Linked DNA regions of Loktanella sp. M215. Each later gene encodes a partner of the first gene's protein in a complex. Links are inferred from orthologs where the notes say so. Each region holds a gene or a part of one and is shown on either strand. Other genes may lie near its edges. The genes, in order: uvrA and mfd.

Region 1 (15,206 bases):
CGCGATGCGGCGGCCCAGCGTGGCCGGGTCCATGCGCAGCACCGGCGCCGCCCCGGACAGCCCGCCGGCCCGCGCCACCGCGAGAAAGATCCGCATGTCGTCCCAGTTCATCACCGCGCACACCCTTGCATTCTTGCAAAACAACTTTGGGATATTGGCGCTTTTGACCGCAAAAATGCAAGGCTATGATGTTGCCAACCTTAAGGAGGATCCGATGAAAGACCTGACCCATTACATCAACGGTGAGCATGTCGCCGGCACGTCCGGCCGCTTTGCCGATGTCTATAACCCCGCCACGGGCGAAGTGCAGGCGCGCGTGCCGCTGGCGAACGCCGCCGACCTTGATACGGCCGTGAAAGCCGCCGAGGCGGCCCAGCCGAAGTGGGCCGCCGTCAATCCGCAGCGCCGTGCCCGCGTGATGATGAAATTCGTCGATCTGCTGCACCGCGACATGGACAAGCTGGCCGAGGCGCTGTCCCGCGAGCACGGCAAGACCTTGCCAGACGCCGCAGGCGACGTGCAGCGGGGGCTTGAGGTCGTCGAATACTGCATCGGCGCACCGCAGCTGCTGAAAGGCGAGTTCACCGACGGCGCAGGCCCCGGCATCGACATGTATTCCATGCGCCAACCCCTTGGCGTTTCTGCCGGAATCACGCCGTTCAACTTTCCCGCCATGATCCCGATGTGGATGTTCGCCCCCGCGATCGTCTGCGGCAACGCCTTCATCCTGAAGCCGTCTGAACGTGACCCCTCGGTCCCCCTGATGCTGGCTGAACTGCTGGAAGAAGCGGGCCTGCCCAAGGGCATCATCCAGGTCGTCAACGGCGACAAGGAATCGGTCGACGCGATCCTCGACCACCCGGTGATTCAGTCGATCGGCTTCGTGGGCTCCACCCCCATCGCGGAATACATCTATGGCCGCGGCTGTTCCAACGGCAAGCGCGTGCAGTGCTTTGGCGGCGCCAAGAACCACATGATCATCATGCCCGACGCGGACATGGATCAGGCCGCCGACGCACTGATCGGCGCGGGCTACGGGGCTGCTGGCGAACGTTGCATGGCGATTTCCGTCGCGGTGCCCGTCGGTGAGGAAACGGCAAACAAGCTGATCGAGAAGCTGAAGCCGCGCATCGACGCGCTGAAGGTCGGCCCCTACACCGGCGGCAAGGATGTGGACTACGGCCCCGTCGTCACCGCCGCCGCCAAGGCGAACATCCTGAAACTGATCGAATCCGGTGTCGCACAGGGTGCCGAACTGGTCGTCGATGGCCGCGATTTCAACCTGCAGGGTTACGAGGACGGCTTCTTTGTCGGCCCGCACCTCTTCGACCGCGTGACCAAGGACATGGACATCTACCAGAAGGAAATCTTCGGTCCCGTCCTCTCCGTCGTGCGTGCCAACGACTACGAAGAAGCGCTGGGTCTGGCGATGGATCACGAGATGGGCAACGGCACCGCGATCTTTACCCGCGATGGCGATGCCGCGCGTGACTTCGCGTCCCGCGTCAATGTCGGCATGATCGGCATCAACGTACCGATCCCGGTGCCGCTGGCCTACCACACCTTTGGCGGGTGGAAGAAATCCGTCTTTGGTGACCTGAACCAGCACGGCCCCGATGCGTTCAAGTTCTACACCCGTACCAAGACGGTCACGTCGCGCTGGCCCTCGGGCATCAAGGACGGTGCGGCCTTCAACTTCAAGCCGATGGACTGACACCAATGGCGCGCGGTTTACAACCGCGCGTTAATCTCGGGCTGCGATGTATTTTGCGTCGCAGCCCGAAACTTTGGCGCGGCCTGCGACGTGACTGCCATACGAAACACGTGCCGCAGGGCATTGCCCCGCGCCAGAGTTCGGTCGTCGTGTCGGTTGCCCCCAATGCAGCCAGAGGACCGGGTGGCCCGCATCCGTCCCCCGTTCGGATGCGGGCTTTATCGTTTTGACAATCACACCTCGGACCGCCATGATTTTATGAACGAGCGTTCAATTCAGGGGGGAGTCTGATGGACTTCGCACTCAGCGACGAACAGACCGCCATCTTCGACATGGCGCAGGCCTGCGGGGCCGAACACATCGCCCCCTTCGCCCGCCAGTGGGAAAAGGACGGCGTGATCCCCAAGGACCTGTGGCCAAAACTGGCGGAGCTTGGGTTCGGCGGCCTCTACGTCTCCGAAGACGCAGGCGGCACCGCCCTCACCCGCCTTGATGCCACACTGGTGTTCGAGGCGCTGTCGATGGCCTGCCCGTCGGTCGCGGCGTTCCTGTCGATCCACAACATGTGCGCTCGGATGATCGACCAGTTCGGATCGGAGGAGATGAAGGCGCGCCTGCTGCCGGGCGCCCTGAGCATGAAAACCGTTCTGTCCTACTGCCTGACCGAACCCGCCAGCGGGTCTGACGCGGCAGCATTGAAGACCAAGGCCACGCGCACGAATGCAGGCTACGCCCTGACAGGCACCAAGGCCTTCATCTCGGGCGGCGGCTATTCTGACGCCTATATCGTCATGGCCCGCAGCGGCGACGTGGGGCCGAAAGGCATCAGCGCCTTCGTCGTCATGGATGGCGCGGCGGGGCTGAGTTTCGGCGGACTGGAGGACAAAATGGGCTGGCGCAGTCAGCCGACCCGCCAAGTGCAGTTGGACGATTGCAACATTTCCACCGATGATCTGCTGGGGGAAGAGGGTAAGGGTTTCACATATGCGATGAAGGGCCTTGACGGCGGTCGTCTCAACATCGCCGCCTGCTCGCTGGGGGCCGCGCAATCGGCCTTGGATCAGACGCGCGCCTACATGGCCGACCGCAAGGCCTTCGGCAAATCCATCGACCAGTTTCAGGCGCTGCAATTCCGCCTTGCCGATATGGAGATCGCCCTGCAATCGGCCCGCATCTTCCTGCGGCAGGCCGCATGGAAGCTCGACACCGGCGCGCCCGACGCCACCCGGTTTTGCGCCATGGCGAAAAAACTGGTGACGGAAACCGGGTCAAAGGTCGCAGACCAATGCCTGCAATTGCACGGCGGCTACGGCTACCTTGCCGACTACGGGATCGAGAAGATCGTCCGCGACCTGCGCGTCCACCAGATCCTGGAAGGCACGAACGAGATCATGCGCCTGATCGTCGCCCGCGACATGGTCGGCGCATGACCGATATCGCGATCCGCACCGAAGGCCGCGCCGGTCGCATCACCCTGACCCGCGCAGGCGCACTGAACGCGCTGACCTGGGACATGGTGCGCCGGATCGAGGATGCCCTGACCGCCTGGCGCCATGACGATGCCGTGGCGCTGGTCATCATCGACGCCGCCGGACCAAAGGCGTTTTGCGCGGGCGGTGACATCGCCGAGATGTATGCGACCGGCACCGCCGGCGATTACGGCTATGGCCGCCGCTTCTGGCGCGACGAATACCGCGTCAACGCGATGATCGCAGGCTATGACAAACCGATCGTCGCGTTCATGCAGGGCTTTGTCATGGGCGGCGGCGTGGGGATCGGCTGCCACGCCCGCCACCGCATCGTTTGCGACACGACGCGCGTCGCATTGCCCGAATGTGGCATCGGCCTTGTCCCCGACGTCGGCTCCTCCCTCCTTCTGGCCCGCGCGCCGGGACGGCTGGGGGAATACCTCGGGCTGACGGGGGACCGGATGGACGCGGGCGACGCGATCCATGCCGGCTTTGCCGATGTCATGGTCCCGCAGGACCAGTGGCCCGCGCTGATCGACAGCCTTTGTGCGACTGGCGAGACAGACACCATCGCGGGGGCCGCACGGCCCGCGCCGCAGTCAAAGCTGGCCGCGTGGCAGGGCGACATCGACCGGGTCTTTGCCGCCCCGGACCTCGCGACCATCCGCAGCCAGCCCGAAGCCGTGCCGCCCGCCCCCATCGCCCACGCGCTGGCGTTGATGGACCGCAACGCCCCCCTGTCGATGGCCTGCGCGCTGCACATCATCCGCGCCGTCCGCGACACGCCCACGATCCACACCGCCCTTGCCCAGGAATTCCGCTTTACCTTCCGCAGCATGGAACAGGCGGATTTCCTCGAAGGGATCCGCGCAGCACTCATCGACCGCGACCGAACCCCACACTGGCAGCACGGCGACTGGAATGTCCCCGCCGCCCAGATTGCCGCCCTGACCGCCCCCCTCGGGCCTGACGCCCTCACTCCGGAGACCTGACACATGAAGATCGCATTCATCGGCCTTGGCAACATGGGCGCGCCCATGGCGGCGAACCTGATCAAGGCGGGCCACGACGTGACCGGCTTTGACACCTTGGCAAAACCGGACGGCCTGACCATGGCCGACAGCGCCGCTGCCGCGGCACAAGGGGCCGATGTCGTCATCACCATGCTGCCGAACGGTGCCATCCTGCGCACCGTCGCGGCCGAGATTCACCCGGCGATGCAGCCGGGTGCTGTCCACCTCGACTGTTCCACCGTCGATGTCGAATCCGCCCGCTTCGTCGCACAAGCGGCGGAGGAAGCTGGACTTTCCGCCATCGACGCCCCCGTGTCCGGTGGTATCGGCGGGGCCACGAACGGCACGCTGACCTTCATGGCGGGCGGATCGCAGGCGGCGTTCGAGACCTGCAAGCCGCTGTTCGACGTGATGGGGCAGAAGGTCGTGCATTGCGGCGATGCGGGCAACGGTCAGGCCGCCAAGATCTGCAACAACATGATCCTCGGCGTCACCATGATCGCCACCTGCGAAGCGTTCAACCTCGCCGACCGCCTCGGCCTCGACCGGCAGGCGATGTTCGACGTGGTCAGCACCTCTTCGGGGTCAAGCTGGAGCATGAATGCCTATTGCCCGGCCCCCGGCGTCGGCCCGACCTCACCCGCCGACAACGACTACAAGCCCGGTTTCGCGGCGGACCTGATGCTGAAGGACTTGACGCTGGCACAGGCGGCCGCAAGCGCCTGCGACGCCGACACGCCGCTGGGCGAGGCGGCGCGCGCGCTTTACGACCGTTTCGTCAACAGAGAGGACGGCGCGGGTCGCGACTTTTCGGCCATGCTGCCGCGGTTCAGCGGAAGGTCGCGCGGATAAGCGCCGATCATCGCGATGTGACCGGAACGGCAGGACCCGCTCGTTCGTTTTTCAGGTGAAACCGACAAAAGGTCATCACCATGAAACTTCTTATTACATCTGTTGCCGTTGCCGCCCTGCTTGCCCTGCCCGCCATGGCGGACGCGCAAGGCAAGGGGAACGGCAAAGGCAACGGCAAGGGCCATGTCGTGCAGAACGCCGGCAATGGTCATGGCAACGGAAACGGCCATGGAAACAGCAACGGCAAGAAAGCCGACAAGGACAATAAGGGCGATCGCGGCAACGATCGTGCGGCAGAGGATGCAGGTCGTCGCAACGACGCCGGGCACGCCAACCCCCGCAAGAGTAACGACGTCACGGACGCGCTCTTGCGTACCGTGACCGGCCTGACGGCGGCAAACGGCGTCATCTATCTGACGCCCGATGTCGATTTCGCGACGATCACCGACGAGGATCTGCAATCCATCGCCAACTGCCCGCCGGGTCTGGCGAAAAAGGATCCGCCCTGTGTCCCGCCGGGCCTTGCCAAAAAGGGCGTCGGTTTCAACGACTGGGCCAGCTATGACCAACAGGCCCTGCGCGGCCTGCTCGACGACCGTTTCACCGATGTCCCGACGGTGAACACGACCGTGCCGCTGGATCTGACGCAAGAGCGCATCGCCGATATCTTCGGCCTCGCACCTGCCCCGGATGGCTATCGCTACGCCGTCATCGACGGACGCCCCGTGCAGTTGAATGATGCGGATTATAACCGCCTTCTGACGCTCAACAGCCTGGCCGAGCGTCCCACCCTCGCCGATGGCGTAGTGATCGCCCCCGACGCCGCGCTGACACAGGACCAGTTGGTGACACGCTACGGGCTGCCGGCCCTCGCGGCCGGGCAGAACTATTCGGTGCTGGACAACCAGATCATCGCGCTGCCGGACCAGTCCTATGACATGCTGCAGCTGATCCGCATCCTCGGCGCGGTCTGAAACGGAAAGGGATGCGCGACACATGTGCCGCGCATCCCTTTCATCTGACGAGGTTAACTTCCGCGCCGGTGATTTTGCGAAGCCAAATGCACCTGCGAGGCCCCTGTGGGCGCCGCGCGCGCCTACTCAGCCGCGACGCGTTTGGCCTGCAACATCGGCTTGAGGTAGCGCCCCGTGTGGCTCGCCTCGACCTCGGCGACCTCTTCGGGCGTGCCTTCGGCCACGATCCGGCCACCGCCGTCGCCGCCTTCGGGGCCGATGTCGATCAGGTGGTCCGCCGTCTTGATGACGTCGAGGTTGTGTTCGATCACGACGACCGAATTGCCCTGATCCACCAGTTCGTGCAGCACTTCCAGCAGCTTACGGACGTCCTCGAAGTGCAGACCCGTCGTCGGTTCATCAAGGATATAGAGCGTGCGCCCGGTCGACTGCCGCGCCAGCTCCTTGCTTAGCTTGACCCGCTGCGCCTCGCCGCCCGAGAGCGTCGTCGCCTGCTGGCCGACCTTGATGTAGCCGAGACCGACACGCACCAGGGCGTCCATCTTGGTCCGGATCGAGGGGACGGCGGTAAAGAATTCCTGCGCGTCTTCCACAGTCATATCAAGGACATCGGCGATGCTCTTGCCCTTGAACTTCACCTCCAGCGTTTCGCGGTTGTACCGTGCACCCTTGCAGGTCTCGCAGGTGACATAGACGTCGGGCAGAAAGTGCATCTCGATCTTGATGACGCCGTCGCCCTGACAGGCCTCGCACCGGCCGCCCTTCACGTTGAATGAGAAGCGGCCGGGCTTGTAGCCGCGGGTCTTCGCCTCTGGCAGGCCCGCGAACCAGTCGCGGATCGGGGTAAAGGCGCCGGTATAGGTGGCAGGGTTCGACCGCGGCGTGCGCCCGATGGCGCGCTGGTCGATGTCGATCACCTTGTCGAGGTGCTCGAATCCCTTGATCGTCTCGCACGGCGCGGGCGCCTGCCGCGCGCCGTTCAGCTTCATCGCGGCGTTCTTGAACAGCGTCTCGATCGTCAGCGTCGACTTACCGCCGCCAGAGACACCGGTCACGCAGACGAATTTACCGAGTGGGAAATCTGCCGTGACCTCGTGCAGGTTGTTGCCCGTCGCCTTCACCACGGTCAGCTTCTTGCCATTGCCCTTGCGCCGCGTTGCGGGCACGGAAATCTCGCGCTTGCCGGTCAGGTACATGCCGGTGATGGAGTTCGCATCGGCCATGATCTCGGCCGGCGTGCCCTTGGCGACGACATTGCCGCCGTGGATGCCCGCCCCTGGACCGATATCAAAAACGTAATCCGCCTCTCGGATCGCTTCCTCGTCATGTTCGACGACGATCACCGTGTTGCCCTGATCGCGCAGGTTCTTCAGCGTCGTCAGCAGCCGGTCGTTGTCGCGCTGGTGCAACCCGATGCTGGGTTCGTCCAGCACATAGAGCACGCCTGTCAGACCGGACCCGATCTGTGACGCAAGCCTGATCCGCTGGCTTTCACCACCCGACAAGGTGCCTGCATTCCGCGCCATCGTCAGATAGTTGAGACCGACGTTGTTCAGGAAACCCAGACGCTCTCGGATCTCTTTCAGGATGGCCTTGGCAATCTCGTTCTTCTGCTTGCTCAACTGGTCCGGCACGGCAAGGCACCAGTCATAGGCTTCGGCAATGGACAGCTGCACGATCTGGCCGACGTGCAACCCGCCGATTTTGACCGCAAGGGCCTCTTCGCGCAGGCGGTAGCCTTGGCAGACACCGCAAGGACGGTTGTTCTGGAACTGCTCGAATTCCTCCCGGATCCAGTTGCTGTCGGTCTCGCGGTAGCGGCGTTCCATGTTGGGGATCACGCCCTCGAAGGGACGCGAGACCTGATAGACGCGACCGCCCTCGTCATAGCGGAACTTGATCTCTTCCTTGCCGGACCCGCGCAGAAAGACCTCTTGCACCTTCGGGTCCAGATCTTTCCAGCGGGCGTTCTTGGGAAAGCCGTAGTGCTTGGCAATCGCCTCGATCGTCTGCAGGAAATAGGGCGACTTGCCCTTGCGCCACGGCGCCAGCGCGCCGTCCGCGATTTTCAGAGTGACGTCCGGCACGACGAGTTGTTCGTCAAAGAACAGCTCTACTCCCAAGCCATCGCAGGCCGGACAGGCGCCGACGGGGGCGTTGAAGGAAAACAGCCGCGGTTCGATTTCGGGAATGGTAAAGCCGGACACCGGGCAGGCAAAGTTTTCGGAAAAAGTGATCCGCTCGGGCTCCACGGCCTCGGCACCCTCCTCGCCAGCGGGGGCTGCGATTTCCAGAACGGTGATCCCGTTGGCCAAGTCCAGCGCCGTGCGGAAGGAATCCGCCAAACGCGTTTCCAACCCCTCGCGCACCACGATCCGGTCAACGACGACGTCGATGTCGTGGCGGAATTTCTTGTCCAGCGTGGGCGGCTCGTCGAGTTCATAGAACTGACCGTCCACTTTCACGCGCTGAAAGCCCTGCTTGCGCAGGTCGAGGAATTCCTTGCGATACTCGCCCTTGCGGTCGCGGATGATCGGGGCCAGCAGATAGCCGCGGGTCCCCTCCTCCATCGCCATGACGCGGTCGACCATGTCCTGCACCTGCTGCGCCTCGATGGGCAGGCCTGTTGCGGGGGAATAGGGCGTGCCGGCGCGGGCGAACAGCAGGCGCATGTAGTCATAGATTTCCGTGATCGTGCCGACGGTGGAACGCGGGTTCTTGGAGGTCGTCTTCTGCTCGATCGAGATGGCCGGCGACAGGCCGCTGATGTGATCCACATCCGGCTTTTCCATCATGTCGAGGAACTGCCGTGCGTAGGCGGACAGCGACTCTACATAGCGGCGCTGCCCTTCCGCATAGATCGTGTCGAAGGCCAGCGACGACTTGCCGGACCCCGACAGGCCGGTGATGACCACAAGCTTATCGCGGGGGATATCCACGTCGATGTTCTTGAGGTTGTGTTCGCGCGCGCCGCGGACTTCGATGTTCTTCAGTTCGGCCATATCGTCCCCACAGGCATACCGACCCCTTAGATAGAGGTTTCGCCGGATTTCGCCAGTCCGAGAAATGAACAAAGAATGAACATGCTTTGTTTGTCGCGGAGGATGACGACATTCGGCCTGCCTTATGTCGTCGTCAAAGCCTGAAGAATAGGCAGCCACCTTGCCAGACGGCCCACCACACGTTAAAATTTGGTTAATAGATTTTAATTATTAAATAAACCGGACTTATATGCTGACAGGTGATGTCTCTCTACTCATTGGACCGTGCAACGGCTGTCCTACAGATGCCGTTGCCTGCGCATTGATATCACGCGGTTGATGCGCGCGGTGCCGGAGGAACGATCCTCGTGTTGGCAATGGGACGAACAGTTAAGGCAACGCGAAGGACTGACGAAGATGTCAGTGCGTTTGATTTTTGCCGATCTGGCCGTCTGCCGCAGATCATTTGAAGCGGTCTGGAAAGGATAGGTCATGGACATCACGACAGGCATGACAGCAGCAAATACCGATCCGCGAGAGATCTCGCAGGCCCTTCTGGACCGCACAGGACACGCGATCCTCGACAATGATCCGGATGATTTCGCAGCAAGTTTCATCTATCCGCATACGGTCCACACCTTCGAAGGGCATGTCGTCATCCACAACGTGACAGAGCTGCTGTCGATATTTCATGCGGTACGAGAGACCTACATGAACATGGGGGTGACACTGCTGGAACGGCACTGCACGGCCGCGACGTTCGTCACATCGACGCTGGTGCAATCGCACTACGAAAGCCGCGTACTCTGTGGGTCGCAACTTGTCCTGCGCCCCTTCCCTGCGCTGACTGAACTGCACTTGGCCGAGACTGGATGGCGCGTCGGCAACTGCCAGTATGCCATCGCCGAAGCACCGAAACTGGTGAATGCCCTGATCCATACCCTGCCGCGCAACTGAGGCCTGCAAGATCAGGGTCGGACCTGCGCCCGACCCTGCCCCAACTTACATGTGGATCACGCGATCGAAGGCATCCAGCACGCTTTCGTGCATCATTTCCGAAAGGGTCGGATGCGGGAAGACGGTGTTCATCAGGTCTTCTTCCGTCGTTTCCAGCTGACGGCCGACGACGTAGCCTTGGATCAGTTCTGTCACCTCTGCGCCGACCATGTGGGCGCCCAGCAGCTCTCCGGTCTTGGCGTCGAAGATGGTCTTGATTATGCCTTCGGGTTCGCCCAGCGCGATGGCCTTGCCGTTGCCGATGAAGGGGAACTTGCCGACCTTGATGTCATAGCCGAGCTCCTTGGCTTTCGCCTCGGTATAGCCGACAGAGGCGACCTGCGGATAGCAATAGGTGCAGCCGGCGATGCTTTCGGGTTTGACCGGGTGCGGATGGCCGCCAGCGATCAGTTCGGCTACCATGACGCCCTCATGGCTGGCCTTGTGCGCCAGCCAGGGTGCGCCGGCGATATCGCCGATGGCATAAAGCCCCTCGACCCCGGTGCGGCAGTATTCGTCGGTGATGACATGGGTCCGGTCGATCTTGACGCCCAACGCTTCCAGACCGAGGTTTTCGACATTGCCGACGATACCCACGGCGCTGATGACGGTATCAAAGACCTTCTTCTCGATCTTGCCGCCAACCTCGATATGGGCCGTGACCTTGCCCGCCTTGGGGTCGCGGTCGAGCTGCTTGACGATGGCCTTTTCCATGATCGTCATGCCCTGCTTGACGAACTGCTTCTTGGCAAAGGCGCTGATTTCGGCGTCCTCGACCGGCAGGATGCGGTCCATCACCTCGACCACGGTGGTCTTGGCCCCCATCGTGTTGAAGAAGCTGGCGAATTCAATCCCGATAGCACCGGACCCGATGACCAGCAGGTCCTTTGGCATGCGGGACGCCTTCAGCGCATCCTTGTAGGCCCAGACCAGATCGCCGTCCGCCTCCAGCCCCGGCAGGTTGCGGGCGCGCGCGCCGGTGGCGAGGACGATGTTCTTGGCCGTCAGCTCTTCGGTGCCCTTGTCGGTCTTGACGCTGACCTTGCCCTTGGCAGTGATCGTGGCGGTGCCCATCACGGTCGTGATCTTGTTCTTCTTCATCAGGTGGCCGATGCCGCCCGACAGCTGCCCCGCCACCTTGCGCGACCGTGCCACGACGGCGGCCAAGTCGAAGGAGGGCTTCTCCACGGAGAGGCCGAACTCCTTGGCCCGGTGCATCAGGTGGAACACTTCGGACGACCGCAGCAGCGCCTTGGTCGGGATGCAACCCCAGTTCAGGCAAATCCCGCCCATGTGCTCGCGTTCGACGATCACGACCTTCTGACCCAGTTGGGCGGCACGGATCGCCGCGACATAGCCGCCGGGGCCCGCGCCGATCACGATCACGTCGAAGTTCTGTGCGGCCATGAGGTCTCTCCTGCGGGTCCGTTGAAAACTGGTTTAATACTGAACCATTTCGCGGCCGATGACCAGAGGTGGCAGTCAGGCCGTTTCGGCCTGCACCTGTCGCAGCATCGCACCGTAGCCGCCGTCCTGCATGAAAGTCTGCTCTGCCGCCGTCGTCGGGCGACTCAAGGCCTCGTTGCGGTGCGGAAACCGGCCGAAGTTGCGGATCACCGCACGGTGCGCGCGGGCGTGATCCAGATTGTCGGCGCCGTCATCGGGCATGCGGGCGTGGAACAGGCGGACGGCCCGGTCCTGATCCGCGAGGTTTTCGGAATGCATCAGCGGCAGATAAAAGAATTGCCGCGCCGGCGGGTCGATCCGCAGATCCCAGTCGCGGTCTACGGCCATCTTGGCCGCCGCCCGCGCCAGCGGATCGGTCGAAAACGCCTCGCTGCTGCCGCGGAACATGTTGCGCGGAAACTGGTCGGTCAGGATGATATAGGCCAGCGCCTCGCTCGGGCAGGTCAGCCACAGGCCCAGATGCCCGTCAGCGGCGCGTTCCCACGTCTCTGCAAAGGTCTCGCGGATTTTTGCGTCCAGTGCGTCATCCTGCCGATACCAGTCGGCGGGGGCGACCTCGTCGAGCCAGAAGCTCAGAACATCCTGTGCGGTTTTCATGGCGTTGCGCTCCTCAACCGGCCCGATTTATGACAGAAAAACAGAGCCCCGATCCCATGACAAGCCTTATTCCGCAGCTGTGGCGGGATCCTTCGCAGCCGTGGCCGCGTCGCTGTCGGCGGCGTCGCTATAGACCTCCTGCGCCCACTGGGCCGCGACCGGCGTCGTGGTCATCGGCAAGTTGGCATAGCTGGTGGTATCCAGCGGCATGTCCGCCCGGCTGCGCCGCGTCATCCGGTAGATGCCGTAAAGCCCCACGCCGATCATCAGCACCGACAGGAACACCCAGTATCCGCGCGGCCCCATGCCATCCAGCATGTAACCCAGCGTGATCGGCCCCATGATCGCGCCGACCCCATTGATGAACAAAAGCCCGCCGGATGCGGCGGCCATATCCTCTTTTTCAAGGTAGTCGTTGGTGTAGGCGATCAGCAGCGCGTAAAGCGGGTTCGACGTGCCGCCGACCAGTGCGCCAGAGACGACAGCCAGCGTATAGGAAGCCGGGAAGAAGCCTGCCACCATCGACCCGAAACCGCCCACGAGGGCGACGGCGATGATCAGGATGCGGCGGTCCAGCCGGTCCGAAATCCAGCCGATCGGATATTGCGCCACCAGTGCCGCCAGATAGATCGCCGAAACGAAAAGAGATATCTGCCCGACGCTGAACCCTGCCCGCGCGCCATACACCGCAGACATACCGAACTGCGCCGAAAAGACACCGCCCAACAGGAACATGCCGACCGCGGCCAGTGGCGACGCGCCGATCAACTGCTTGATATTCATCGGCTTGATACGGCCGAAGGCCGGCGTCGGCTTAATCGACAAAAGGATCGGCGCGAAGGCCATCGACACCAGCACCGACGGCACGATGAACAGCACAAAGCCCGACACGTCGCCGCGGGTGATGATGAACTGCGCGGTCACGATGCCCGCCATCTGCACGATCATGTAAAGCGACAGCGCCTGCCCCCGCGTCTCGTTGCTGGAGGCATCGTTCAGCCAGCTTTCCGCCGTCACGTAGACGCCGCAGAAGCAGAACCCGATGACGACGCGGCCCAGCGTCCAAGAGATCGGATCGGCCAGCACCGGATACATGATCAGCACGGCGGAAATGGTCGAACCGAGTGCGGCGAAGACGCGGACGTGCCCGACCCGGCGGATCATCTCTGGCGCCATCTTGGACGCGAACAGGAATCCCACGAAATAGCCCGACATGACGACAGAGAGTTCCAGCGTGCTGAATCCCTCCAACTCTCCGCGCAGGCCCAGCAGGGTGCCTTGCAGACCGTTGCCGATCATCAGCATGAACATGCCAAGGAACAATGCCCAGGAAGAGCCGAGAACCTGTATCATCGCGGGGGGCCTTTCGGGGCTTCGTTCAGGGTCGTCTAACGGTGCAACCCGGTGCCCGTCAGGATGGAAAACGACACGGTCGTGTCGGCTTTGTCACGCATCGCCCTCTGGCAGCAAAAGCGAGGCGTCGCCATAGGAAAAAAAGCGGTATCGGCTGGATATCGCATGTTTGTAAATGTCGCGTATCCGCGCCTGACCCATCACGGCGCTGACCAGCATCATCAGCGTCGATTTCGGCAGGTGGAAATTGGTCATCAGCGCATCGGCGGCCCGGAACCGGAACCCCGGCGTGATAAAGATGTCCGTCGGCCCCTCCCACGGCTGCACGCCAGCGTCGGTCGCCGCTGTCTCGATCAGGCGCAGGGCGGTGGTGCCGACGGGGATGATGCGGCCACCGGCGGCCTTCGTCGCGTTGATCTCCTCCGCCGCCTGCGCGGTCACCTGCCCCCATTCACTGTGCATCCGGTGTTCGCTGATGTCATCGACCTTGACCGGCAGGAAGGTGCCCGCGCCGACGTGCAACGTGACGTGGGTGAACTGCACGCCTTTGGCCGCCAGACGGTCCAGCAGGTCCGCGTCGAAGTGCAGCGAGGCGGTGGGGGCGGCCACGGCGCCCGTGTGCCGCGCCCATGCGGTCTGGTAATCGGTGCGGTCGGCCTCGTCCGCCGGGCGCAGGGCGGCGATATAGGGCGGCAACGGCATGGCGCCCACGCTGTTCAGCGCGGCATCAAACGCGTCGCCGGTCAGGTTGAAGGACAGGATGGCCTGCCCCTCTGCCCGGCCCGTGACGGTGGCGCGCAGGATGTCGCCAAAGACGATCTCCTCGCCGTCGCGGACCTTCTTCAGCGGTTTCAGCAGCGCCATCCAGTGCCCCTCGGGGGTGGGTTGCAGCAGCGTCACCTCGATCCGAGCGGCGGTATCGCCGGCCTCGCCGCTGCGGTGGCGCAGACCGTCCAGACGTGCGGGTATGACGCGGGTGTCGTTCAGGATCAGCCGGTCGCCGGGGCGCAGCCAGTCGCCAAGGTCGGCCACCGTGGCGTCGGTGATCGACGAAGGGGTCGCGACCAGCAAACGCGCCGCGGTGCGGGGCCGTGCGGGGCGCGTGGCGATCAGCCCTTCGGGCAGATCGAAATCGAAGTCCGAGAGTTTCATGTGGCACCCTTTCCGGCGCGGACCTAGTTCGTGACCACCGGCGGCGGGCGGCGAAAGATGTCCCGGAACATGCCGGGGGTGAAGATCGACAACGGGTTCACGCCGACCTGCGGCGCACCCGGCGTGCCGCGCAGGGTGAAGTTGAACCCCAGCAGCCCCTCGCCCCGGCGGGTCAGCAGGCTGCCGATGCCGTTCAGGATATAAACGGGCGAGATGACGCCCTGAAAGTCCACCGCGCGACTGGCCAGCGTGTAGATCCCGTCCAGCGAAATGCCAAGCCCCGGTCCCACGGCGCTGGATTCCGTCACGATGATCTGCTGCGGCGTCAGGCGGAAATCGGCGTCCACGGTATCGAAAGCCAGCCCCTGCCCGTCCAGTTGCTGCAACAGCCCCACCACGCTGATCGCGTCCAGCAGTTCGGCGATGGCGGGCGCATCGCGCACCCGCAGGCCCCGCAACGCCAGCGTGCCGTCAAAGCTGCCGGCCGCATTCGCAGGGACCAGCGTCAGGTCGAGCGTGCCACCCAGCGCGCCCTCCAGAAACGGTCCGGCCCGCAGGACGGCGCCCGCATCCTCCGACCGGATACGGACCGCCGTGCGTCCCTCTGACGGAGAGACCGCGCCCGCCACCCCGGCCTT
Region 2 (15,721 bases), 560 kb from region 1 along the record:
GAAAAGGTCGACAAGATCGAGGAAACCGCCCCCGGCACCGTCCGCCTGACCTTCAACACACCCGACCGGGAACTGGTGATGCTGGCAGGCCTGCGGCCGATCCTGAAAAAGGCGCAGTGGAACGGCGTCGATTTCGCGCAAAGCGGCCTCGACATGGTGCCGATCACCACCGGTCCTTACGTCATCGACGATTTCGAGGCGGGGCGTTTCGTCAGCCTGAAACGCAACCCCGACTACTGGGGTGCCGACCTGCCGACGGAAAACGGGTTGCACAACCTCGACGAGGTCCGCATCGAATTCTTCGCCGACGAGACCGCAGCCTTCGAGGCCTTCAAGACCGGAGAGGTCAATTCCAACCGCGAATTCAACGTGGCGCGCTGGGACAGCCAGTACGACTTTCCCGCCGTCCAGTCCGGCGATGTGGTGAAATCCGTGCTGCCGCAGGAACTGCCGTCCGGCATGACCGGCTTCGTGATGAACACCCGCCACGACCAGTTCAAGGACTGGCGGGTCCGCGACGCCATGCTGCACGTCTTCAATTTCGAATTCATCAACGAGGCGATGACCGGCAGCGCGCAGCCGCGCATCACCTCCTACTGGTCGAACTCGCCGCTTGCGATGGACGCGGGTCCCGCCACGGGCCGCGTGGCCGACATGCTGGCCCCCTTTGCCGCCGACCTGATCCCAGGCACGCTGGACGGCTACACCCTGCCCGTGGCCGACGGGACAGAGCGTAACCGCAGCGGCACCCGCGCCGCGCTGAAGCAGATGGAAGCCGCGGGCTGGACCGTGCAGGACGGCGTGATGAAGAACGCGGCGGGCGAACCCTTCACCTTCAACATCCTGCTGCAAAGCGGCGGGTCCGAAAATCAGGCGATCGTCGACATGTTCGTCGAAAGCCTCGGCCGGATCGGCGTGACGCCGTCGGTCGAGGTCACGGACCCCGCCCAATACAAGGCCCGCACCGACGCGCTCGACTTCGACATGACCTACAGCCGCCTCGCCCTGTCGCTGTCCCCGGGGAACGAGCAGTATCTTTATTTCGGATCGCAGAATGCCGACACACCGGGCACGCGCAACCTGATGGGGGTGAAATCGCCCGCCGTCGACACGCTGATCGGCCAATTGCTGACCGCGACCGATCAAGAGGACTTCGTGGCCTCGGTCAAGGCGCTCGACCGGGTGCTGACGGCAGGCCGCTTCTATATCCCGATCTACCAGTGGAACGTCAGCCGCCTCGCCCATGCAAAGCAGCTGAAATACCCAGAGGTGATCCCGGTCTTCGGCGATTCCCCCGGCTGGCAGCCTGACCTGTGGTGGTGGCAGGAGTGAGTCGCCTCCTCATGCTCGCAGCCCTCATCGCCGCAACCGCCTGCACCCCGGCACGCATCGCGGGCAAGACCGCCATTGGCGCCGGCCATCTGGCCTTGGGCGCCGCCGACGTGGTCATCTGACAGGTGCGCACCGTCCCCTTCTTCTGGTCATAAATACTTCGGGGTCCGGGGCAGAGCCCCGGTCCTGCCCCCGCCACCCGTACTGTCATGAAACCGTTACGCATCCGTCATAGCTGCAGCCCATGACCCAGCCCCCACTGCGCGCCCGCCTCATCGCCGAAATCCTTGGCACGACATTCCTGCTGATCGGCGTCGTGGGATCGGGCATCATGGCCGACCGTCTGGCGCAGGGCAACGACGCGGTTGCGCTGCTGGCCAATGCCATCGCGACGGGCTGCATCCTGCATGTCCTGATCACGACCCTTGGCCCCGTCTCTGGCGCGCATTTCAACCCGGCGGTCACCTGGGCCTTCTGGTGGCGGCAAGAGATCACCACCCCGCAGGCCCTGTCATACACCTTCTGCCAGATCATCGGTGCGATTCTCGGCGTCTGGCTGGCGCACCTGATGTTCGCGCTGCCGGTGATCCAGTTTTCCGTCACCGCCCGCTCCGGTCCCGCGCAATGGCTGTCGGAATGCATCGCGACCTTCGGTCTCGTCTTCGTGATCTTTGCGGGCGTCCGGCACAGGCCCGACACGGTGCCGACACTGGTTGCACTTTACATCACCGGGGCCTATTGGTTCACCTCATCGACCAGCTTTGCCAATCCGGCAGTCACGCTGGCCCGCGCCCTGACCGATACCTTCGCGGGCATCAATCCGGCCAATGTGCCGATGTTCATATTTGCGCAATTGTGCGGCACAGGGCTGGCCCTGCTGCTGCTGCCGCATTTGTGGGGACCGGGCGCGGAACAGAAGTGACGATCGGGCCGTTGGTCCCGCAACGAACAACAAAAGGAGATTTCCCATGCAATGGAGAGACGTTTCTCAGAACTGGGCCGCCTACACGCCGCGCATCATGACGCAATGGCCGAACCTGAACGAATCCGAGGTCCTGTCGATTGACGGCGATCAGGATGCCTTCCTCGCCTACCTGTCCAAATCCAAGGGCGAAGACCGCGTCGCCGCTCAGATGGAACTGGCCGACTGGCTGATGGGCGGAGAGCCGATCGACGTCAAGATGGCCGAGCAGAACGACAACGCCAACATCAACGGCAGTGCCGCCAATGTGCCCGCCGGTGAAGACGTGACCGACGACGACGCCAAGTTCGGCGACGACAACAAGACCGCAGCCCCCATCGGCCGCGCTTCCTGATCCGACGACGCACCGCCAAGGGCCTTCGACCTGCGGCGGTGCTTCACCGATCCGATACCCCCCCCAAATGATATTTTCCCGATTCCTGCGCCGCGCGAGGGATTTCCTGTTGCGCTGTGTCATCGCGATCAACTGCGGTGGTGTCATGCCTGCGCGGGCGTGATAGAAGGCCCCCGATCCTGCAATTTGCGCAAACCGGCGCAAATGCATATGGGCCGCTGCACGGGCAAGGTCCACGACAACAACGACGGCGACGCCAAGGGCCGCGCCGCAAACGGGAGACCGCACATGGTCAAGCTTGATATTCTCTCTGATCCGATCTGCCCTTGGTGCTACATCGGAAAGGCAAACCTTTTCAAAGCGCTGGAGGCGGTTCCTGACCATCCTTTCGTGCTGGAATGGCATCCTTTCCAGCTGAACCCGGACATGCCCGCCGCGGGCATGGACCGGCGCAGTTACCTTGAGCAGAAATTCGGCGGCAAGGAGGCGGCAGTCAAGGCCTACGCCCCCGTGGTGGACCGGGCCGAGGCTGCGGGTCTCACGCTGAACCTCGACCGGATCGCGCGCACGCCGAACACGCTGGACGCGCACCGCCTGATCCACTGGGCCGGGATCGAAAAGCAGCAGACGCCGATGGTCGACCTGCTGTTCAACGCTTACTTCGTCGAAGGCCGCGACATTGCGGATCACGAGGTGCTGGCGGATCTCGCCGATGCGGCGGGTCTGGATGCGGCTATCGTGGCCCGCCTGCTGGACAGCGACGCCGACCTGCAGGACATCCGCGACCGTGACGCCCACAGCCGCAAGATGGGCATCAGCGCCGTCCCGACCTTCATTGTGGCCAATCAGCATGCCGTGCCCGGTGCGCAATCGACCGAAATGTGGACCCAGACCATCGCCGACATCATGTCCCAGATGGCCGAGGCGGATTGATTCTGGCGGTCTGCAACGGGCGGAACCCCGCCTGACCGGCCTTTTCAGGCGCGCGCAGGGAACAACTCGCCGCACCACCCGTTGGTCAATGAGTCAAAAAATAAATACTGGAGATTTCCATGCGCCGTTCACTTTTCGCTCTTGCCCCTCTCGCTCTGGTCGCGGCCTGCGCCGGGTCCGGCATGACGCCAGCCGGTGGCATGGCGCCCGTTGGCGGCGCAGGTTCGACGATCGCAGCCACGACCGTAACGATGTCCGACAGCCTGCAATTCACGCCGGCCGCCGTCACGGTTCAGGCGGGCCAGACGGTGCGTTTCCAGAACATCTCGTCCTTCGCGCAGACGGTATCAACCACGGCCGATACCCCGGCTGAAACGAAGGTCGTTCTGCTGCCCGTCGGCGCTGCACCCTTCGATTCGGGCGAAATCGCGCCGAACAGCAGCTACGACCAGACCTTCTCGATCCCCGGCACCTACCGCTACTTCTCGAACGGGCACGCCGAAGAGGGCATGGTCGGCACGGTCAACGTCACTCCGTAAATCGTCTTGGACCAAAGTCGTTTGGGCGGCACCGCAAGGTGCCGCCTTTTTCATTTGGCAGCGGCCAGTTTTGCAGCCAGATCGCGGGCGATGTTGAACGCGCCCTGGATCTTGTCACGCTCGCGCGTCCAGTCCTGCATGACGACGATCTTGTTGTCCTTGACCTTGGCCTGCCCTTTGTAATCCCCGATGAAGTCCACCAATCCCGCGGGATTGGCGAACTTGTCGTTGTGGAACCGGATCGTGCCGCCCTTGGGGCCTGCGTCCAGCTGGCCGATGCCGGCCTTCTTGCACATCGCCTTGATCCGTACGACCAGCAGCAGGGTATTGACCTCTTTGGGCAATTTGCCGAAACGGTCGATCAGTTCGGCGGCAAAGCCTTCCAGTTCCACCTTGGTCGTCAGATCGGACAGACGACGGTAAAGGCCAAGACGCACGTCCAGATCGGGCACGTAGTCTTCGGGGATCAGGACCGGCACGCCCAGATTGATCTGCGGCGACCATTCGCTGTCGTCCTGCAGACCTTCGGCGGCACCTGACCGGATCGCGTTGATCTGATCCTCCAGCATCTGCTGATAGAGCTCGTAGCCGACTTCGCGCATCTGTCCGGATTGTTCCTCGCCCAACAGATTGCCGGCGCCGCGAATGTCGAGGTCTTGCGACGCGAGGGTGAAACCCGCGCCAAGGCTGTCGAGGCTCGCCAGCACACGCAGCCGCTTCTGCGCCGTGTCGGTCAGTTTCTGGCGCGGCATCGTGGTCAGATAGGCATAGGCGCGGGTCTTGGACCGACCCACGCGGCCCCGGATCTGGTAGAGCTGTGCGAGACCGAACATGTCGGCGCGCCAGACGATCATCGTGTTGGCCGTCGGAATATCGAGGCCCGATTCCACGATCGTCGTCGCCATCAGCACGTCATACTTGCCGTCGTAGAAGGCGTTCATCCTGTCGTCGAGCTCGCCCGCCGCCATCTGGCCTGTGGCGGTGATATAGGTGACTTCAGGCACCTCGGTCTTCAGCCAATCCACCATCTCGTCCATGTCGCTGATCCGCGGCACGACAAAGAAGCTCTGACCGCCGCGATAATGCTCACGCAGCAAGGCTTCGCGAATGGTGATCGTGTCGAATTCGCTGACGTAGGTGCGGATCGCAAGGCGGTCGATGGGCGGCGTGCCGATGATGCTCAGGTCGCGAACGCCGGACAGTGACAGCTGCAGGGTGCGCGGGATCGGCGTGGCGGTTAGGGTCAGGACGTGGACATCCGTGCGCAGCGATTTTAGACGTTCCTTGTGCTGCACACCGAATTTCTGTTCCTCGTCAATGACAAGCAGGCCGAGGTTGCGGAATTTGACGGACTTCGCCAGCAGGGCGTGGGTGCCGACGACAATGTCCACGGTGCCGTCGGTCAGACCGGCGCGCGTCGCTGCGGCATCCTTGGCCGACACGAAGCGCGACAGGGGCCGCACGGTGACGGGAAATCCGCGGAAACGCTCTGCAAAGCTTTGATAATGTTGGCGGGCAAGCAAGGTCGTCGGCGCGATGATCGCGACCTGCACGCCGGACAGGGCGGCGACAAAGGCGGCGCGGATTGCGACCTCTGTCTTGCCGAAGCCCACGTCGCCGCAGATCAGCCGGTCCATCGGCTGGCCGCTTTCCAGATCCTGCAGCACGTCGTCGATCGCGGCCAGCTGGTCACCGGTTTCCGAATAGGGAAAGCGCGCAAGGAACTGGTCCCAGATCCCCTCCATCGGCTCTAACACAGGGGCTTTGCGCAGGGCACGCTCTGCCGCGACGCGGATCAGGCGTTCGGCGATCTGGCGGATGCGCTCTTTCAGGCGCGCCTTCTTGGCCTGCCATGCGCCGCCGCCCAGCTTGTCCAGCAGACCCTCTTCGTGGCCATACTTGGACAGCAGTTCGATATTTTCGACCGGCAGATAGAGCTTGCTGCTTTCGGCGTATTCCAGCGCCAGACATTCGTGCGCTGCCCCAAGTGCGGTCACGACCTCCAGCCCGATGAAGCGGCCGACGCCGTGATCGACGTGGACGACCAGATCGCCGGGGCTGAGAGCGTTCGCCTCGGTCAGGAAGTTGTCGGCGCGGCGCTTGCGTTTGGTCTGCCGGATCAGCCGGTCGCCCAGCACGTCCTGTTCGGAAATGACGGTCAGCGTGCCGTTCTCGACCGGCCCTTCAAAGCCCGCATCCAGTGCCCAGACCGCCAGATGCACGCCGCGCTTGCCGACGCGGGACCAGTCGCTGACGGGGATCACCTCGCCGATGCCCTCGTCCTCGATCAGGCCCGTCAGGCGTTCACGCGCCCCTTCGGAGTATGACGCGATGACGACCGGGCCAAGCGCGACCCGTGCCTTCACATGGGCCGCCAAAGCGCCGAAAAGGCTCAGGTTTTCCTGCTGACGTTCCGGCGCGAAATTGCGACCCGGACGCCCGCCCGCATCCGTGACGCCAAGCCCCGTCGCCTGCGGCAGGGGGTGGAACTGGACAACGCGGTGGTCCGCCACAGCGGCATCCCAGGCGGCATCGTCCAGATAGAGCTGCTGCGGCGGGGCCGGTTTATAGACGGAATCCATCCGCCCCTTCTGCGTCAGGGCGTGCATCCGGGTGCTGTACTGATCGGCAATCGATTCCCACCGGGCCAGCCGCTGCGGGCTGGTCTGGTCGTCCAGCGTGACCGTGCAGCGCGGCAGATAGTCGAAGAGGGTCTCAAGATCGTCCTGAAAGAAGCCCAGCCAATGTTCGATGCCCGCATGCTTGCGCCCGGCGCTGACCGCTTCATAGAGCGGATCGTCGGTGCCGGCGGCGCCGAATTCGATGCGATAGCTTTGCCGGAACCGGGTGATTGCGGCCTCGTCGAGGATGACCTCAGACACAGGCGCCAGTTCGATGTCGAGCAGTTTTTCCGTCGTGCGCTGGGTCGCCGCGTCGAACCGGCGGGCCGCGTCCAGCGTGTCGCCGAACAAATCCAGCCGGATCGGGCCGCTTTGCCCCGGCGGGTAGATGTCGATGATCCCGCCGCGCACGGCGTAATCCCCCGCCTCCATCACGTTGGCGGTCTGGCTGAAGCCCATGCGGGTCAGGAATCCGCGCAGGGCGGCCTCGTCGATGCGGTCACCGACGCGGGCGGTAAAGGCGGCCTCTCGCAATGTGGCGCGGGCTGGCACGCGCTGGGTCGCGGCGTTGACCGAGGTCAGCAGCACGAAGCGGTCCGGCATCCCGTGAACCAAGGCCGCCAGCGTGGCCATCCGGGCGGCGGACACATCGGCGTTGGGCGACACCCGGTCGTAGGGCAGGCAGTCCCACGCCGGAAAAGTAAAGACCGGCAGGCCGGGCGCAAAGAACGCAAGCGCCGCCTGCATCGCGGCCAGACGCTTGTCGTCGCGGGCCACGTGCAGAAGGGGCCGCGCAGAGCTTTCCAGCTCCTTGAGGATCAGACGGGCGTCAAAGCCTTCGGGCGCGCCGCTGACGGCGATATGAGAGGGTGTGGCCATGGCCGCTGACCTATCCGCATCGCGGTCCGTGTCAAGCGCCCGCCGCGTCACAACCCGCGCAACGTGCCCAGCAGCTGGAACATGCCGTACATGGCGGTCACGAAAATCGCGACCATGCCGATGATCTGCGTCCACAACCGGTGCCGCATCAGCATGGCATATAGCTGCTCCGGCTCCGGGTCGGCGGCACGGATCCGGCGCGCGCTCGACAGGCTGATCGCGCCGACGATGGACAGCGGCAGTGCCACGAGGAACGTCGCCTGTGCCAACTCGATCCCGTAGACGAACCCCAGCAGCGCCAGCGTCGTCAGGATGAAGCTGACGACACCGATCATGATTGGACCGGTGGTCTGTGCGAGGTTCAGCAGACGGTTCACGTTGATGCGGACCAGATCGACCATGTCGTCCTGTTCCTGCCCGCCGCGCCGGCGCGCCTTGGTGATCAGATCGAAAGGTACGCCCAGCACGTAATAGCTCATCGAGGACCACAGGACCGCCAGCATGATCCAGTACCAGACCGACGAAAAAGACCTCAGGTCGATGACCTGAAAGAGGATGTTGTTCCAGTCCAAACCGCTTGTCTTTCTGTCGTTCCGTTCTGCGGCGGACCCTAGTCGCGCCGCCCGGCAATGCCCAGCCTTGTCGTGCGTGATTTTCCGTGCAAGGTCTGACCTGTGACCAGAAAGGCCCTGCCCCATGAAACCGACCGTCGCCCCCTTCCCCGCCACCCGCCTGCGCCGCCTGCGCGCCATGCCCGCCGTGCGCCGCCTGTCGCGCCAGCACCGGCTGAGCGTGGATGACCTGATCTGGCCGATCTTCGTGATGGCGGGCCGCGATGATGAACACGCCATCCCCTCGATGCCCGGTGTCACGCGCAAGACCGTGGACCGCGCCGTGCAGGCCGCACAAGAGGCGCACAAGCTGGGCATCCCCGCGATGTGCATCTTTCCCTATACGGGCATGGCGGAACGGACCGAGGATTGCGCGCTGGCTTGGTCGCCGGACAACATCAGCAATCAGGCGATCCGCGCCATCAAGGACGCGGTGCCCGACATGGCGATCATGACCGACATCGCGCTGGACCCCTACAACATCAACGGCCACGACGGGTTCGTCGAGGATGGGCGCATCGTCAACGACCGCACGGTCGAAGCGCTGGTCAAGATGGCGCTGGCGCAGGCCGAGGCCGGCGCCGATATCCTTGGTCCGTCTGACATGATGGACGGCCGCATCGGGGCGATGCGGACAGCGCTGGAGGCCGCAGGCCACATCGACGTGGCGATCCTGAGCTATACCGCCAAATACGCGAGCGCGTTCTACGGCCCGTTCCGCGATGCGGTCGGTGCCTCGACGGCGCTGACCGGCGACAAGAACACCTATCAGATGGACCCCGGCAACGCGGACGAGGCGCTGCGGCTGGTCGAGCGCGATCTGATGGAGGGCGCCGACATGGTCATGGTGAAACCCGGCATGCCCTATCTGGATATCTGCAGGCGGGTCAAGGACATGTACGGCGTGCCGACCTATGCCTATCAGGTCAGCGGCGAATACGCGATGCTGCAGGCCGCCATCCAGAACGGCTGGCTGGACGGGCCCAAGGTGATGATGGAAAGCCTGCTCGCCTTCAAACGTGCGGGTTGCGACGGGATCCTGACCTATTTTGCGCCAGAGGCGGCGAAACTGCTGGGCCGGCTGTAACCGGCCCCGCCGTCAGCTGCGCCTGCGCCGGATACCGATCGCGGCAAGGCCGGTCAGACCCATCAGCATGAAAAGTCCTCCCGCCGACAACGGCACGGGGCTTGGGGAGTCCGGCGGCGCACTGCTGGGATAGGTCAGGCCGCTGATCGCGTAGCTGACGTTGCCGTAGGTCGTGTCGAGCGCCACGAAAAGACTGCCCGCAAAGGTGTCGCCCAAGGCGAGCGTGAAGCGCGAGGTGCCCTGGCTCGCCGGATTGGCGGCATCCCACGGGTCGTAGGTGACGCCGAAGGTGCTGTTGTAAAGTCTCTCCTGCGCCGCGGTCGCCGCACTGGATGGGGTAATGTAATAGCCGCCGGTGAACGGCACGAAGCTGTAGTAGAGGGTGCCGCCACCGTTCGCATAGTCACCGCTGCGATAATTGCCGGCAACCGCGAAATCGAAGGTGATCGCGGACGCGCCGGGACGCAGCCCGGTGAATTGCAATACGTCGGTCCGGTCGGCCCCCAGCGCATTGCCACCTGTCACCGTCGTCGTGCCGCTCGCCACGACCGTCGGCGCGGCCCAGATGTCGGAGTAATTGCCGCCATCCTCGCTGAGCGTCGCGGCCGGGGCGGCGTCTGCAAAAACGCTGATCGCGAAGAAAATAAAACCGAAAACTGTCCGAACCGCCATCGCGATGATCCTGTGTATGCATCCGCTGCGACTCGCCCTTCGTCGATTGACGGTCGGCGCGCAGGGATGTGACAGCCTGCCATTGACACGCCAAGCGCAGCCAAATTGTGACCGTTTCAGGACGAACTGCGGAAAGGCTGCACGATCTTCGACCGGCCCGCCACGGTATCCCGGCGCCGTCACGTCTGCGTTTACGCGCTGACTCGCATTTAACGTGTGACAGATTCGCTTGGCATGCCTATAGTTTCACGCACAAAAGGGCGGCAAACGTCCCCACGGCAGTATAGGGCAGACAGCTATGACACATTTGACCAGACGGCACTTTGTGCTGGCAGCCGCGGCCATCCCGCTGGCCGCCTGCGGCAACGGCGTGAATTCGAACGGTGCGGCGACCATCGACGCGCGCGTCGCCTCGACCCTCAGCTTCATGTACGACACCTATCCGGGGACCAAGGATCTGGGCGACAAGGCCGCCGGTGTCCTAGTGATGCCGCTGGTGACCGAGGCGGGGCTGGGTCTTGGCGGATCCTTCGGGCGCGGTGCGTTGCAGATCAACGGATCGACGGTCGATTATTACTCTGCCGCCTCCGGCTCTGCCGGTCTGCAGATCGGGGCGCAGCAATACAGCCACGTGCTGTTCTTCATGACGCAGAACGCGCTGGCGGATTTCCGGTCCTCGATGGGCTGGGCGGCGGGCGCCGATCTGGAATACGTCGCTGCCGATCAGGGCGACGTGCTGCGGGCCGAGACGATCACATCGCTGGCCCCCGTCATCGCGGTCGTCTTTGCCCAATCCGGCCTGCGCATCGGCGCCACGCTGAAAGGCACCAAATACACCCGCATCATCCCGTAGGGTCCGTGCGCGGGTCGCTGCGATGATCCCGATCCTGATTCTGGCTGCCGGGCAATCGCGCCGCATGCGCGGCGCCGACAAACTGGCAGAGGTCGTGGGCGGTCAACCCCTGCTGCGCCGCGTGGCGTCAGAGGCGGCCAGCGTCGCGCCGACCTTCGTGGCCCTGCACCACAACGCCGCGGCGCGTCTGGCGCTGATCGACGGTCTGGCCGTGACTCCCCTGCTGGTGGCCGAGGCGGCAGAGGGGCAGTCAGGCACATTGCGCGGCGCTGTGGCCGGCCTGCCCGCTTGTGACGCGTTTCTGGTCGTGCTGGGCGATCTGCCCGATATCACCGGACAGGATATGGCAGCGGTGATCGCGGCGCGCACGGCACAGCCCGACGCGCTGATCTGGCGCGCTGCCACGCCCGACGGTCGTGCCGGGCATCCCATCCTGTTCGATGCGCGCCTGCGCCCGCAATTCGCCGATCTGACCGGCGACGAGGGTGGTGCGGCGCTGGTCAAGCCGCTGCAGGACAAGACGGTGCTGGTCCGTTTCGACGATGACCGTGCGCGACTGGACCTCGACACGCCGGAGGCCTGGGCGGCCTATCACGCCCGCCACAACTGATATCCCAACATTTACAATCGACTACAGCGCGATCTTCATGCGTCACATGAAAAAAGCGGGCCGCATCAGCGGCCCGCTTTCCTTTGTCCCCGTCACAGCCCCCTGATCGGGGGAGGGCTGCAAAGGTGTTATTTCATCAAAAGCCGGGCTTCGTGCTTTTTCAGCGCCTTGCGGGCGGACTGATAGCCTTCGAGACCTGCTTCGGTCTGCAGCTCGGGGAAGAGTTCGAAGATCTCGTTCCGCTGGCTGTTGCCAAGACCGTTCAGCGAGTAGTCGCCGGGGTGGAAGGTTTCGGTCCAGGCCCCGTTCGACAGCACGACTTCGTGACGCTCGCACATGAAGTGGATGTAGGTCGTCCGCATCACGTCAAGTGTATGGATCCCCTGCGCGCCGGTCATGTGCTTGGCCGCCGCCAGAACCTCGCGCTCTTCAAAGTAAAGCTGCGTCTTCTCGCTTGCGACCAGCACCCGGTGGTTTGGCGACAGCAACATGTCACGTTCCGGCAGACCGTGGCCCAAGGCACCCGCCTTGATCAGGATCGGCTTCATGTGCGGCTTGGCGGCCAGTTCCTTGCCGGTCATCTCTTTCGATCCGACCCAGGCAATTTCCTGGATGCCGTTGTCACGGGTGATGATCCTGTCACCCGGACGCAGATCCTCGACCAGCCGCTCGCCCTTCGGCGTGGCGATCGTGGTGCCCGGCGTAAAGCAGGGTGCCTCGATCTCCTTGAAGGTCGCCGTGGTGCCATCCTTGAAATAGATGGTCCCGGATTCCCGCAGTTCCTCAGTCGCGGTGGCGCCACCGTTGCGCACGATGCGGTCGATCTTGTCCAGCGTCGCCTGATCAAAGTTGAACGTGTCGATATCGCTGTCATCGGGGTCTTCACCACCGATGATCACGTCGCCCGAGGAGGCATCGGTGAAGCGATCGCTGCCCAAGCCGCCGCGCACGATGTCCGCACCGTCACCAGACGACAGCGTATCCTGACCGTCGCCACCATCGAGCGTGTCATTGCCGGCGCCACCGAACAGGGTATCGTTGCCCTGATCGCCATACAGGGTGTCGTTCCCGTCGCCGCCGGACACGATATCGTCGTCGATGCCGCCGTAGATCAGATCGTTGCCGGCACCGCCATCAATGCTGTCGGCATCGTCTCGGCCAAAGATCGTGTCGTTGCCGTTCCCGCCAAAGATCGTATCCTTGTTGTTGTCGGGCAGCTTGTCGACCGGGGTCCCGTTGGCATCGAAATCGACAATGTCGAGCGTGTCGTTGTCCAGACCGCCATAGATCAGGTCGTCGCCGTCGTCGCCGTAAATGATGTCGACGCCTTCACCACCGATGATGGTGTCGTTGCCGTCACCGCCTTCGACGTAGTCATTGTCGGACCCGGTATCGATGAAGTCGTTACCGCTGCCGCCGTAAACGCTGTCGGCATCGTCACCCGTGGTGATCCGGTCATTGCCATCCCCGCCGTAGACGACGTCGCGGTCATCGAACGGATCGGTGTCGGCCTCACCGGCCGGCGCCGGAATGCCGGGATAGGGGTTGTCGAACCGTGCGTCGATGCCGTTTCCGGTGTCGATCACGTCATCGCCGTCGCCGCCGTAAACCATGTCGCTGCCGCGACCGCCCGCGATATTGTCGTTGCCGGCACCGCCGGACAGGACGTCGTCGCCGCCTTCGCCGTTGATCGAATCGTCGCCATCATCGCCAAAGACTGCGTCGTTGCCGGCATTGCCGTTCAGCGTGTCGTTGCCGGCACCGCCATAGAGCGTGTCATTGCCGTCGCCACCGAACTCGGTGTCGTCGCCATTGCCGCCAAAGACCGTGTCGTTGCCCGCGCCACCGCGCAGGGTGTCGTTGCCGTCGTCACCGAAGACGGTGTCGTTGCCGGCCCCCCCGGTGATCGAGTCGTTGCCGGTGCCGCCATAGACTTCGTCATTGCCGTTGCCGGCGTTGATGGTGTCGTTGCCGCCCAGACCGTAGATCAGGTCGTCGTCGACTTCGTCACCCGGCAGGATCGCGTCGTTGCCGTCGATAATGTCGCCGTTGGCGTCGACATAGTCGGGGTTCATCACGTCGTCGCCATTCGTGCCGAACACGGTGCCATCGTTGATGCCGCCGACCTGAAAGGTCACTGTCGCCGTGTCAAAGCCGCCCTTGCCGTCGCTGACGGTGTAGGTGACGCTGGTTTCACGGGTGTCGTTCAGACCCAGATCGTTGAAATCGCCGTTGGCGTTGAAATCGACGTCGCCGTTGGCCTTGATCGTGATCAGGCCGCCGTTGCTGCCCGCAATCGGCGTCCCGACACCGGTGTTCGCCGCACCGACGCCGACAACCGTCAGCGTGTCGCCGTTCGGATCGCTGTCGTTGGCCAGCACGTTGCCGTCGATGTCGCCGCCCAACTCGGTCGATTGGACCGGGAAAGCGTCGTTCATCGCATCGGGTGCGCCGTTGGCGGGTGTGCCGCCTTGGATCTTCTCGATCTCGGTATAGTCGATCACGCCACCGGTCGGGTTGCCCTGCGCATCGGTAAAGATGATGCGCCCGGTAAAGCTGTTGCCGTCGGCATCAGCAACGGGTGCGCCCGTGCCGCCCGGTCCAGTGTTCTGGTAGAACGTGCCGTCCGGCAGAACCAGCGTGTCGAAATCGTTGCCACCGGCACCGCCGTCGACCGTATCGCCAGCACCACCGGTAAAGGTGTCACGATCGTCGCCGCCATAAAGGAAGTCGTTGCCAGCGCCGCCGTCGATCGCATCGTCGCCCGTGCCGCCATAGACATGGTCAAGGCCAGCGCCGCCGTTCATCCGGTCATTGCCCGCATCGCCGTACAGCTTGTCGTCGCCACCGGCACCCAGCACGATATCGTCGCCGTCGCCGCCGTAGGCCACATCGCCGGTCACGCCGGTCTGCGTGTCGCCCAGCCCCTGCTCGCCGTCAGCCCAGCTGCCGGTGTGGATCTCGTCGTTGCCCTTGCCGCCGTAGATGACATCGCGGCCATCTGCGCCTGCATTGAAGGCTTCGCCGGTCTTGCTGCTGGCGCGGCTGTCGTCGTCGCCGGTGATGATGTCATCGCCGTCGCCGCCGATGATCGTATCATCGCCCGCGCCGCCGGCCAGCACGTTCTGGTAGCTGGCAGCCGGACGCGCACCGCTGGCGGCCCCGGTCGAGGTCGCACCGTCACCGCTGGCGTCGATCGTGTCGTTCCCCGTCCCGCCGGTCGCCACGTCGCGCCCCGTCCCGGTGAGGATGCTGTCGTCCCCGCCCTGACCCGCAATGATGTCATCACCGGCGCCACCCACCAGATAGTCTTTGCCGTCCGGTCCGGTATCGCCGTTGCCCGACAGGGCCACCAGCGACACGCTGTCGATGGACGCGCCGTAGTTGTCCAGACGACCGCCGCCGACGAATTCCAGACGGTTGGACCCGTCTCCGGCCCCGCCCGTGACATTGAATTCATAGTGCGACATCGATCCGTCGGTCGGGTTGATCGTGGCCACAATCTGGCCGCCCCATTTGACCGTGATCGTGTTGTCCTGCGTCGTGCCATCGTCGCTGCTGACGTTGTCGCCCGCATCGAACGCCAGCGTGTACGTCGTGCCGGCCGTGACGCCAGCGACGTTTTGGCCGACGACGCTGTTGGACGGCGACGCCGCCATGTCCAGCCAGTTCTTGCCGTCCGTCGGCTTGACGCCACCGCGGTCATCATAGTGGACGTCGATGTCCTTGCCGTTGGTTTCGGTCCACTGCGGGATCGAACCGTGGCCGGTATAATGGCCACCCATGTTCGTGGTGCCGGTCGTATCCTCGAAAGAGCCGTTCTTGATCAGGTTCGGGCCTGTCGGGCCCGCGGTCGTGTTGACGCCGCGGTCACCATAGATGATGTCGTTGCCGTTTCCGCCGTAAACCTTGTCGTCACCGCTGCCGCCGAACAACGTGTCGTTGCCGTCTTCGCCAAAGATGGTGTCGTGACCGGCACCGCCCAGCAGTGTATCGTTGCCAGCGGCACCGGTATCGTCGGGGATCGGCGTGCCAGCGTCGAAATAGACGTCCGTGACGTTGACGCCAGAGTCGTTGTACCCGTCTTGGCTGTGGATGATGACGATCTTGGACACCGGACCGGGGACCGTGACGGTCACCGAATAATTGGCCGATGTGTCGGACTCGTAGCCGCCGTTGCTGTCCGCCGTATCGACACCGAACTTGCCGTCCGTGTCCTTCAGCGTCACCTTGCTGCCACCGGTCAGATCGACGTTGATTTCGTTGCC

The links.
Region 2: the proteins of uvrA (region 1) and mfd are in contact, whole or in part, in a crystal structure (PDB 4DFC), measured with the Escherichia coli proteins. The link is inferred for Loktanella sp. M215 from one-to-one orthologs.

Annotation. Positions count from the first base shown.
Region 1 is NZ_WMEA01000001.1:2,441,908-2,457,113, reverse strand. Bases 5,945-9,408 are described here. They hold uvrA (excinuclease ABC subunit UvrA), read right to left. Parts: upstream 9,025-9,408; coding sequence 6,145-9,024; downstream 5,945-6,144. Other genes in these bases: GLR48_RS11995 (hypothetical protein), read left to right, coding at 5,945-6,022. Also shown: GLR48_RS12020 (LysR family transcriptional regulator), read right to left, coding at 1-111; GLR48_RS12015 (CoA-acylating methylmalonate-semialdehyde dehydrogenase), read left to right, coding at 215-1,714; GLR48_RS12010 (acyl-CoA dehydrogenase family protein), read left to right, coding at 2,005-3,144; GLR48_RS12005 (enoyl-CoA hydratase/isomerase family protein), read left to right, coding at 3,141-4,175; mmsB (3-hydroxyisobutyrate dehydrogenase), read left to right, coding at 4,179-5,048; more of GLR48_RS11995, read left to right, coding at 5,129-5,944; GLR48_RS11985 (hypothetical protein), read left to right, coding at 9,496-9,960; lpdA (dihydrolipoyl dehydrogenase), read right to left, coding at 10,006-11,406; GLR48_RS11975 (DUF924 family protein), read right to left, coding at 11,482-12,063; GLR48_RS11970 (MFS transporter), read right to left, coding at 12,130-13,416; tRNA preQ1(34) S-adenosylmethionine ribosyltransferase-isomerase QueA, read right to left, coding at 13,510-14,568; GLR48_RS11960 (YhdP family protein), read right to left, coding at 14,592-15,206. UniProt on the Escherichia coli protein: The UvrABC repair system catalyzes the recognition and processing of DNA lesions. UvrA is an ATPase and a DNA-binding protein. A damage recognition complex composed of 2 UvrA and 2 UvrB subunits scans DNA for abnormalities.
Region 2 is NZ_WMEA01000001.1:3,000,418-3,016,138, reverse strand. What follows is about bases 3,971-7,949. They hold mfd (transcription-repair coupling factor), read right to left. Parts: upstream 7,621-7,949; coding sequence 4,171-7,620; downstream 3,971-4,170. Other genes in these bases: GLR48_RS14910 (component of SufBCD complex), read right to left, coding at 7,668-7,949; GLR48_RS14920 (cupredoxin domain-containing protein), read left to right, coding at 3,971-4,120. Also shown: GLR48_RS14940 (extracellular solute-binding protein), read left to right, coding at 1-1,332; GLR48_RS25705 (hypothetical protein), read left to right, coding at 1,329-1,454; GLR48_RS14935 (aquaporin), read left to right, coding at 1,577-2,254; GLR48_RS14930 (hypothetical protein), read left to right, coding at 2,301-2,648; GLR48_RS14925 (DsbA family oxidoreductase), read left to right, coding at 2,937-3,581; more of GLR48_RS14920, read left to right, coding at 3,701-3,970; more of GLR48_RS14910, read right to left, coding at 7,950-8,192; hemB (porphobilinogen synthase), read left to right, coding at 8,317-9,318; GLR48_RS14900 (hypothetical protein), read right to left, coding at 9,331-9,990; GLR48_RS14895 (YSC84-related protein), read left to right, coding at 10,289-10,843; GLR48_RS14890 (nucleotidyltransferase family protein), read left to right, coding at 10,866-11,453; GLR48_RS14885 (Hint domain-containing protein), read right to left, coding at 11,582-15,721. UniProt on the Escherichia coli protein: Couples transcription and DNA repair by recognizing RNA polymerase (RNAP) stalled at DNA lesions. Mediates ATP-dependent release of RNAP and its truncated transcript from the DNA, and recruitment of nucleotide excision repair machinery to the damaged site.